DNA from 3 places in the Trichococcus shcherbakoviae genome. Region 3 is predicted to be linked to each of the others. Evidence: predicted binding sites of a transcription regulator. Region 3 holds the regulator's gene; each other region holds the start of a gene.
What was found. Region 3 encodes Rex, which represses fermentation and respiration genes when NADH is low (regulators of the CRP and FNR family bind a similar motif). Its sites were predicted from a motif close to TTGTGAANTANTTCACAA; they were not measured.

Region 1 (3,282 bases), 120 kb from region 3:
CTCGGATTGTTCGGTTCGAAGGCATTATCATCGATTTTGGGTGCCGATGAAGTCACATTGCCTTTGACACATGCCTATATGGCCACGATTATGGTGTTTGCACCATTTTTCATCCTGAACAATACGGTACTGGCTTTCGTCCGGAACGACAACAATCCCAGACTGGCTATGCTTGCGATGATTGGCGGCAGTGTTTCGAATGTCATTTTGGATTACATATTCCTTTTCCCACTAAAAATGGGGATGTTCGGTGCCGCTTTTGCGACAAGCTTGGCCCCGATCATCAGTCTGGGCATCCTCTCGATCCATTTCGCAAAAAAGAAATCCCGGCCCGCTATTTTGAAGCACAAGTTGACGCGTCCGGCAATCAAGGACATTCTCAACCTGGGATCTTCCACTTTCATAATGGAAGTGTCCTCGGCAGTCGTGCTGACGACCTTCAACTTGTTGATTTTGGGGCTCGAGGGAAACAAAGGGGTTGCCGCCTATGGGATTGTCGCAAATATTGCCTTTGTGGCGGTCGCGATTTTTACTGGGCTGGGGCAGGGTGTACAACCGCTCATCAGCAAATATTATGGTCTGAAGGATCGCAAGACGGTCCGGCGCGTGAACCGCTATGCACTGTTGACGGCGGGTTTCATCGCTGCCTTGATTTACCTGGGGACATTCTTCAACTCGGAAGCGCTGATCGGCCTGTTCAACAATGAAAATGATCCGGTGATTCTAAGGTTGGCTGACAGCGGAATGAAAATCTATTTTCTTGGATTTTTCTTTGTCGGAATCAATGTCGTGACGGCGATGATCCTCAGCGCAACCGAAAAGGGACGGGCAGCTTTTGTCCTTTCGGTTCTGAGGGGACTTGCTGTTATCGTACCGATGGCAATCCTCTTGAGCAGCCTTTGGGGAATGACTGGGATCTGGTCGTCATTTGTGCTTTCCGAGCTGATCGTTGCCGGATTTGCACTTTATTTGACGACTGCCATCGAAAAGGGAACCATTGCGTATGGAAATCCTGACTGAATCTGTAAGACATTAAATGTGTAATTTTTCTCGTATAGTGTGAGCATACCAATAAAATGAGTATGAAGAGCGTCAGGATTTTCCAGTTATATAACAATTGATACAGGTTTGGATCTGATTATATAACAGGAATATCCTTATTTAACAGCTTTTTTAACTTTTTTAAAAAAATTTAGTATAACTGTTATAAAATCATTCATGATAGTGTATAATGTGAATATAAAAACAAACTACTAAGATGCGGAGGAATTAGTTTATGAATAATGCGTGGCGTGGTTTTAAAGGTTCTCAATGGCAAAACGGTATTGACGTCCAAGAATTCATCAAAGATAACTACACAGAATATGTTGGCGATGACAGTTTCCTGGAAGGTCCTACGGAAGCAACAAGTGAATTGTGGCAAGCAATCGTAGAACTTAAAAAGCAAGAAATCGCTAATGGTGGAGTTTTGGATGCAGATACATCTGTTGTCAGTACAATAACTTCTCATCCGGCTGGTTATATCAATAAAGATTTAGAAAAAATCGTTGGACTACAGACAGAAAAACCATTGAAACGTGGCTTGAACGTTTATGGTGGTATCCGTATGGCAGAAACAGCATTAAAATCTTATGGTTATGAACTTGATCCTGAATTAGATGAATTTTATACAGAACACCGTAAAACGCATAACCAAGGTGTCTTTGATGCTTACGATGATGACATTCGCATAGCTAGACGCAATAAGATCGTTACGGGATTACCTGATGCTTACGGTCGCGGACGAATCATTCCAGACTTCAGACGCATCGCATTGTATGGTGTGGATTACTTGAAGAAACAAAAACTGAATGATTGGAACGCTTTGCAAGCAAAAACGTATACTGAAGAAGACATTCGTTTGCGCGAAGAAGTTTCAACGCAATATCGTGCATTAGGCAAACTGATTGAATTAGGCAAAATTTATGGCTTCGATATCAGCAGACCGGCAGAAAATGCACAAGAAGCAGTGCAATGGGTTTACCTAGGATTCTTGGCTATGGTTAAAGAAGACAATGGTGCTGCACAAGGTTTAGGGCGTATTGCAGAATTCCTGGATATCTATATCGAGCGTGATCTCCAAGAAGGCACTTTGACTGAAAAAGAAGCGCAAGAATTGATCGACCACTTGGTAATGAAAGTTCGTATCGTTCGTCAACTAAGAACACCAGAATACGAAGCTTTGTTTGCAGGAGACCCAACTTGGGCAACATTGACATTTGCTGGTATGCTTGATGACAACAATTCATTGGTTACAAAAAATACCTTCAGATTCTTGCAAACACTCTATAATATGGGGAACGCACCAGAACCTAACATGACTTTGATGTGGAATGAAAAGCTTCCTAAAGGATTCAAGGATTTCTGTGCAAAAGTAAGTATTGATACAAGTGCTATCCAATATGAGAATGACGATGTTATGCGTCATTATTATGGAAGTAATGATGTTTCAATCGCTTGCTGCGTAAGCCCAACAGCAGGAGATACTGGTAGTTCTATCCAGTACTTCGGTGCCAGAGCGTCCCTTCCTAAAATTCTGACTTATGCCGTTACAGGTGGTTACGATGAGAAAAACAGAAGTAAAGTTATCGATGGCCTAGAACCGATCACAGATGAATACTTGGACTATGACACACTGATGGAAAAAATCGATGTCGTCATGGATTGGGTAGCGACAACTTATGTTAGAGCATTGAACATCATCCACTACATGCACGATAAATATGCATACGAAGCTGTTCAATTTGGTTTGCTTGATACTAAACTTCACAGAATGATGGCTACAGGTATTGCTGGTATTGGATTGGCAACTGACTCAATGAGTGCTGTTAAATATTCTAAAGTCCGTATCGTTCGTGACGAAGAGGGCTTCCCGGTCGACTATGTTGTTGAAGGCGATCAGTTCCCGACATTCGGTAACAACGAAAAAGAGGCTGATGAAATTGCCGACATGCTGATCAAGAAATTTGTCGGCAAGTTGAAAGCTCAACCTACTTACCGTAATGCTGAAATTACGACTTCTATTTTGACAATTACTTCAAATATCGTTTACGGAAAAGCAACAGGTGCTCTATTCAGTGGACAAGATGCGAAGTACAAAGGCTACAGAGAAGCATTCACGCCATTGTCTCCAGGAGCTAACCCAAGCTACAGCAGCCCTTACAAAGGTGCTTTGGCAGCGTTGAAATCAGTAAGTACGATTGATTTTGAAGACGTTAAAGATGGTTCTTCCTATACGTGGGC
Region 2 (3,282 bases), 550 kb from region 3:
GACGACCAATTGTGTGTGCGCATGGGTGCCAAGGACGGTATCGGGGAGACGATCATGTGTCTGCCGAACCGCGTGCTAGTGGAAATACGCGGTGCCCAAGGGACTACCGCTGACGATGAAGAGGCCCTCGACATCATCTCCTGAAAAATACTTAAGGGCAGAACAAAAGGAGTTTCAGTATGAAAATTCATTCGATGTGGGACCAGTATCCGCTGTTGCAGGCGGAATTGGTCGCCACCAATGAGCTGTTGGAAAAAAACATAACGCTCAAAAACCGGGCGGTCAGGGAAGCGATCCTTGCCAGGCTGCTTTCGGGCGGGAAGATGCTGCGGCCGGCCTATTGCCTGTTGTTTTCCTACTATTCCCCGCAACGGGATGCGGAGCGGGCGCAGGCGATTGCGGCTGCGGTGGAGTTATTGCATACGGCGACGTTGATGCACGATGACGTCATCGATGAAGCCGGCACCCGCCGCGGCAAGGAGACGATGAACCGGGCATTCGGCAATCAGATCGCCGTCTATTCGGGGGATTACCTCTTCACGGTCTGTTTCCGCTTGTTGTCCGATTATGCCGGCGACGCGGCTGTGCTGAAGATCGACACGAACGGGATGGAAAGCATCCTGATCGGCGAGCTGAATCAGATGGATATGCGCTACAATCCGGACATGCGTATGCGCGATTATTTGCGCCAGATCCAAGGCAAGACGGCCCAGCTCTTCGCGTTGAGCTGTTATGCCGGGGCCTATGGATCGGTTGAGGACGAGAAGTTGGCGCAACTGGCCTATCGGATCGGCCACGATATCGGCATGGCCTTCCAGGTCATGGATGATGTCTTGGATTACACCCAGGACGAAAAGACCTTGGGCAAACCGGCTCTAAGTGACTTCCGCAACGGCATCTACACAGCACCTGTGCTGTATGCGATGCAGGCCGACCGCAAAGCCTTCGCTGCCTACATCGTCAAAGGAGCGGATGTGACCGCTGCGGAGCTCGCGGAGATCCATGTTTTGGTGGAACGCTATGGCGGCAATCGCGCTGCACAGGCGTTGGCCAAGAAATACACGACGAAAGCGTTGAAGCTGATCAAAAAGTTGCCGGATCATCCCGTAAAGGAAACGCTAACGAAATTAACTGAGCAATTGCTTTATCGCAATATGTAGCAAAACTGTTGCGACACGTTATGTGGATTGATAGCATTACATTTTGAAATAAAACATTAGAAAATAATGGTTTTTTAGTGAAATATAAGGATTTTATTTGGCTAAAGATGTAACAAATGGTATGATAAGTAAGTGGAAAGATATAGGGGTCTTGTGATTGGAATCACATATCTAACCGCTATCATAATAATAGAACAGGGTGGGATAGATTATGGAATTAAAGAAAACGTTATCTACGGCAACTCTTTTGCTGGCATCAACTTTCGTATTAGCAGCTTGCGGCGGAGCCGACACAGAAACTGAAACGGAATCATCAGCAGCAGCTTCATCCGAAGTTGTAGTTGAATCTTCATCAGAAACTACTTCAGAAGCGGCAGCTGAATTGAAGGACGGCACTTACACATTGGTTGAAAAGAACTTCGACACTCGTGGCTGGAAAACTGAATTCTCGATCACTGTCGTGGACGGCAAAATCACGGAATCTACATACGAGAACGTGAACGAAGCCGGCGCGAAGAAATCCGAAGATGCAGACTACCAAGCTAGAATGGTAGAAAAAGCTGGCGTGGGTCCTGCTGATTACTTCCCTGCATTGAACAACCAGTTAGTTGAAAAACAAGATCCGGAAGCAGTAGAAGTCGTTACTGGTGCAACAGGTTCTAGTGATACTTTCAAAAAGTACGCTCCAATGTTGGTTGAAGCAGCTGAAGCTGGCGACACAACTACAATCGAAATCGACAACGTAGTCGAAGAAGAATAAGCTGGATTTCCGCCTTTTCAGGTGGAATCGGCAAGAAAAAAGATTATCATAGACAGGTAGGGACAGCGTTCTTGTTCCTGCCTGTCTTTTTAAATGTAGATACGGGGTGAGCGGATGAAAAAATATATGAATAAGGCCAGCCTGGCGGGCGCATTGTCACTGGTGCTCCTTTTTGGGGGGTGTGGCAATGGGGGTGTGCAGGAAGCAACGGAGCTACGGAAAGAACCATATGAGAAAACGGAATTTTTGATGGGGACTTATGTGACGGTGCGCGTCTATGACGAAGGCAAAGAGGCTGTTCTGGAAGAGGCGTTCGACCGCGTCGCCGAACTGGCCGACAAAATCACTGTGAATGAGCCTGGGTCGGAAGTTGATGCGGTGAATGCCGCGGCAGGGACGGAAGCTGTGCAGCTGTCTGATGATGTCTATCCGTTGGTGCGGAGCGCGTGGGGTTACAGCGAGGCATCCGACGGTGACTTTGACCTGTCGATCGGGCCGATCACCGAACTCTGGCATATCGGTTTCGATGATGCCAGAAAGCCGGAGCAGAGCGAAATCGATGCGGCGCTGACTTTGGTCGACTATGAGCGCGTCGTACTGGATGATGCAGCGCAGACCGTTCAGTTGGCGGATGCGGGGATGCGCTTGGACCTGGGCGCCATCGCCAAGGGCTACATCACCGACGAAGTGAAGGAACTCCTGGTGGAGGAAGGTGTGACGACCGCCATCATCGACCTCGGTGGCAACGTCTATGTGCTCGGGGGTTCGCCGTTGCGCGAAGGGGAGTCCTGGAACGTAGGCATCCAGGACCCATTGGCGGCGCGCGGGGAGACCATCGGCAAGACGAAACAAAAAGACCGTTCGATCGTGACTTCCGGCATCTATGAACGCTACATCGAAGTGGATGGCGTCAGCTATCACCATCTGATGGATCCGGAAACGGGCTATCCATTCGATAACGACATCGCCGGCGTTTCGATCCTGTCCGATAAGTCGATCGATGGGGATGCCTTATCGACGCTCGTCTTCGGTCTCGGGATGGAAGCGGGTTTGGCCTACGTCAACGAGCGGGACGATATCGAAGCCGTTTTTGTGACAAAGGACAAGAAAGTCTATGTTTCGGACGGTTTGACGGATAATTTTGAACTGACCAACGACGATTACGTTTGGGAAAATGAATAGGGGTGAATGATATGAATGTACCTGTATTTTTGGAATTTGTGGAAATCAAGACCAAGTTGGCAAGCCTGTTTCCGTTTGTGTTGGGGACCTTGTTTACGCTCTACCATTTCGGCAGCATCAATGCGCTTAACACGATTTTGTTCTTCATCGCCATGGTCGTTTTTGACATGGCGACGACGG
Region 3 (3,282 bases):
GAAGCAACTTCGGAAACCAATTTCGCTCCCATATTTTCGAAACGGTCTTCCAATTCGATTTCTTTGGCGATTGTCACGCCGTCATTCGTGATCAATGGAGAACCGTACGCTTTTTCTAAAACAACGTTGCGGCCTTTAGGTCCTAATGTCACTTTTACGGTATCTGCTAAGATATCCACACCACGAAGCATTGCTGCTCTTGCGTCTTCTGAAAATTTAATGTCTTTTGCCATTTATCGATTCACCTCATGAATTTTATTTTTAGTCCAGGATTGCTACGATGTCGCTTTCTTTGATCACTAAGTATTCTGTGCCTGCATATTTGACTTCTGTGCCTGCATACTTTTCGAAAAGGACAGTATCCCCCGCCTTTACGGTCATTTCGATGGTTACGCCGTTATCCGTCACGCGGCCTGCTCCTACAGCAATAACGGTACCGGTTTGGGATTTTTCTTTAGCGGACGACGGTAAAACGATGCCGCCTACAGATTTTTCCTCTTCTTTGGCAACTTCTACAATAACACGGTTTCCTAATGGTTTTAACAAGATGATCCCTCCAAAAATAAGTTCATTTTAGCACTCATCAACTCAGAGTGCTAAGTTACATTTCTATATTAATCAATCTCCAATTAATTTGCAAGAGGGAAGCCGATTTTTTCTGATTCTATTTTTTTACGCTATTATGCTATACTGTTTATCAAGCGTAAGACGTCAGTTCTCTCAGAAAGGTACTATTATATGAATAAAAAAATACGTTCCAGGTCAACGTTAGCCATACAGATCATTCTCATCTATCTCGCTTCTCAGCTTCTGCCGGTCGTTATACTTTTTTTCATTCCGGAAGCGGATCGTATCGCAGCGGCTATGAATCTCTCGCTATTCTTCGCTTTCCTAGGGACTGTCCTTATGGTAGCATGGAATAGCAGAAAAAAATGGACACCACAAAACAGCCTTACAGAGCAACCAGCCGCCCCAATCGGAAAAACGCTCGCAATCGGAATCTTTGGCTTCTTGGGAGCTATCCTGATTCAGATCGTCGCGATGAACGTGGAGTATCTTTTGTTCAAGATGCCCGTAATTTCCGAAAATACGGAAGTATTGCTGGACTTGACAAACCGCTATCCATTCTTTATTTTTAACATTATCATCTTTGCACCTGTGATGGAGGAATTTGTATTCCGTAAAGCGATTGTCACACATCTGGTTGATGCAATCGGGATCGTCGGCGCAGCCACTATCAGTGCTTTGCTTTTTGCGATTGCGCATAATGATGGGCACTATTTGGTTTATGGCTCTCTGGGACTATGGTTTTCTTTCCTTTATTACAGAACAAGAAACATAGCCACTCCGATGATTGCGCATGCGTTGATGAATGCCGTATCCGCTTTGCCGATTCTCTCCCAACTCATTTCGTAAGGCACGTGAAGTCCGCTATTTAGGAAAAAGAAAGGAATAACATGACTTTAAAAAATCTATTAATTCAAGTAATCATCCGTTTTGTTTTCGCAATCCTCTTCATTTCGCTGGCAGTCGACGCAGTGAATACTGCAGGGTGGGGATTCATGGCCATCATAAGCGTGCTGTTCGCAACAAGTGATGTTGTGAAAGGCGTACGCATGTTCAACGCCTACTTGAAAATCAAAGACAGCATCGATAAAAACTAGGAAAAAAAAGAAGAGGCCGTCTCATTTTATTTTGAGACTTAGACCCCTTCTTTTTTTATTTTCTTATCATCAGCTGCCGACTTTGCTCAGCCGATATCATTGTCCAAGAAATAGATCAACGTCTGCAATTCATTCGTCAAGTCCACATTTTGAACGCGGACATTATCCGGAACGGAAAGACGAATCGGGGTAAAGTTCATGATGCCGCGAACGCCCGCTTCGGTCAATCGATTAGTGGCATCCTGCGCCACTTCTTGGGGAACTGTCAAAATGGCTACATCAATCTGTTGGATGCGCAATTGCTCAACCATATCCGTCATCGGGTAAACCGGCACACCGCTAAGGATTTTGCCGACGATGCCTTCATTGACATCAAATGCGGCACTGATGCGCACATTATTACTGACATGGAAGTTGTAGTTCAACAAGGCATGTCCCAAATTACCCACACCTATCAAAGCCACATTCGTCAGACGGTCCTGGTTCAAGGTTTTGCTGAAGAAATCCAACAAGTACTCGACATCATAACCGTACCCTCTTTTACCCAGCGCGCCAAAATATGAGAAATCCCTACGGATAGTAGCACTGTCCACTTTTACTGCTTCGCTCAATTCAGTGGATGAAACACGTTTTTTACCGGCGTTATGCAAAAAGCGCAAATAGCGGTGGTAAATCGGCAACCTCCTTGCCGTGGCTTTTGGAATATCATTCGTCGACATTTTTTCTCCTCTTCTTTCCTCGTTCATTTCGTACCTCATATTGTTTGTCAGAATGCACAAACTTTAAAAAGTATGTTCACATACTTAAGCTTTCATTTCATATTGACTATTATATCATCTGATTGTGAAAAATCTACTAATTTGTTCGAAACCGGACTTGATTGTGAAGCCTTTTTTGAACAATATGTGAAATACAATACTAATTGTAAGCGGGGTCATCAATAAATTTCACATGCACAAATACGTGAATATAGCAATAACTCTGCTTGTCCCTATCGAATCAGTGTTTGCTGTGATAAAATGAAAAGGATAAATGCCAGCATTTGCTTAGAAAGAGGACACTACATATGATTTTACTACAAGGACAAAATTTGGCGCGCCTTTTTGGGGCGAGCGTCTTATTCGATAATATTCAAATTACAGTCCAGGACCATTCGCGTATCGCTCTCGTCGGCCGAAACGGAGCAGGGAAATCAACCCTGCTGAAGATCTTGGCAGGCATCGAAACGACGGACGCCGGTTCTGTTTCCAAGAGCAAGGAAGTTACGATCGGCTACTTGGATCAGCATAGCGCGGTCGATTCCTCGAATACGATTTGGCAAGAAATGTTGACCATTTTCGCGCCGCTTATCCGATTAACCAAAGAGGCTGAGCAAGCCGCTTTCGCTTTGGGGGATCCGGACCTGCTCGAGGATGAAGAAGCCTATCAAAAAGCTTTGGAACGCTATGACCATCTTCAGCACACCCTGCATGAAAAGAACGCTTACGGCTATGAATCAGAGATCCGTTCGGTGTTGCACGGATTCCAGTTCTACGAAGAAGATTACGATCGCCCGATTTCCCAATTGTCCGGCGGCCAGAAAACAAGGCTCGCCTTGGCCAAAATCCTGCTTGAAAAG

Region 1: the regulator Rex is predicted to act here: its motif matches at 1,232-1,249, upstream of pflB (formate C-acetyltransferase).
Region 2: the regulator Rex is predicted to act here: its motif matches at 1,312-1,329, upstream of ACKPBX_RS07415 (FMN-binding protein).

Annotation. Positions count from the first base shown of each region.
Region 1 covers NZ_OY762653.1:2,202,807-2,206,088, forward strand. Annotated here, with positions in the region: gene ACKPBX_RS10515 (MATE family efflux transporter) at 1-1,020, shown strand, start outside; gene pflB (formate C-acetyltransferase) at 1,277-3,282, shown strand, end outside.
Region 2 covers NZ_OY762653.1:1,538,536-1,541,817, reverse strand. Annotated here, with positions in the region: gene ACKPBX_RS07425 (NusG domain II-containing protein) at 1-144, shown strand, start outside; gene ACKPBX_RS07420 (polyprenyl synthetase family protein) at 180-1,160, shown strand; gene ACKPBX_RS07415 (FMN-binding protein) at 1,372-1,920, shown strand; gene ACKPBX_RS07410 (FAD:protein FMN transferase) at 2,047-3,102, shown strand; gene menA (1,4-dihydroxy-2-naphthoate polyprenyltransferase) at 3,114-3,282, shown strand, end outside.
Region 3 covers NZ_OY762653.1:2,087,614-2,090,895, reverse strand. Annotated here, with positions in the region: gene groL (chaperonin GroEL) at 1-233, opposite strand, end outside; gene groES (co-chaperone GroES) at 262-546, opposite strand; gene ACKPBX_RS10025 (CPBP family intramembrane glutamic endopeptidase) at 907-1,416, shown strand; gene ACKPBX_RS10020 (DUF4305 domain-containing protein) at 1,458-1,664, shown strand; gene ACKPBX_RS10015 (redox-sensing transcriptional repressor Rex) at 1,751-2,383, opposite strand; gene ACKPBX_RS10010 (ABC-F family ATP-binding cassette domain-containing protein) at 2,731-3,282, shown strand, end outside.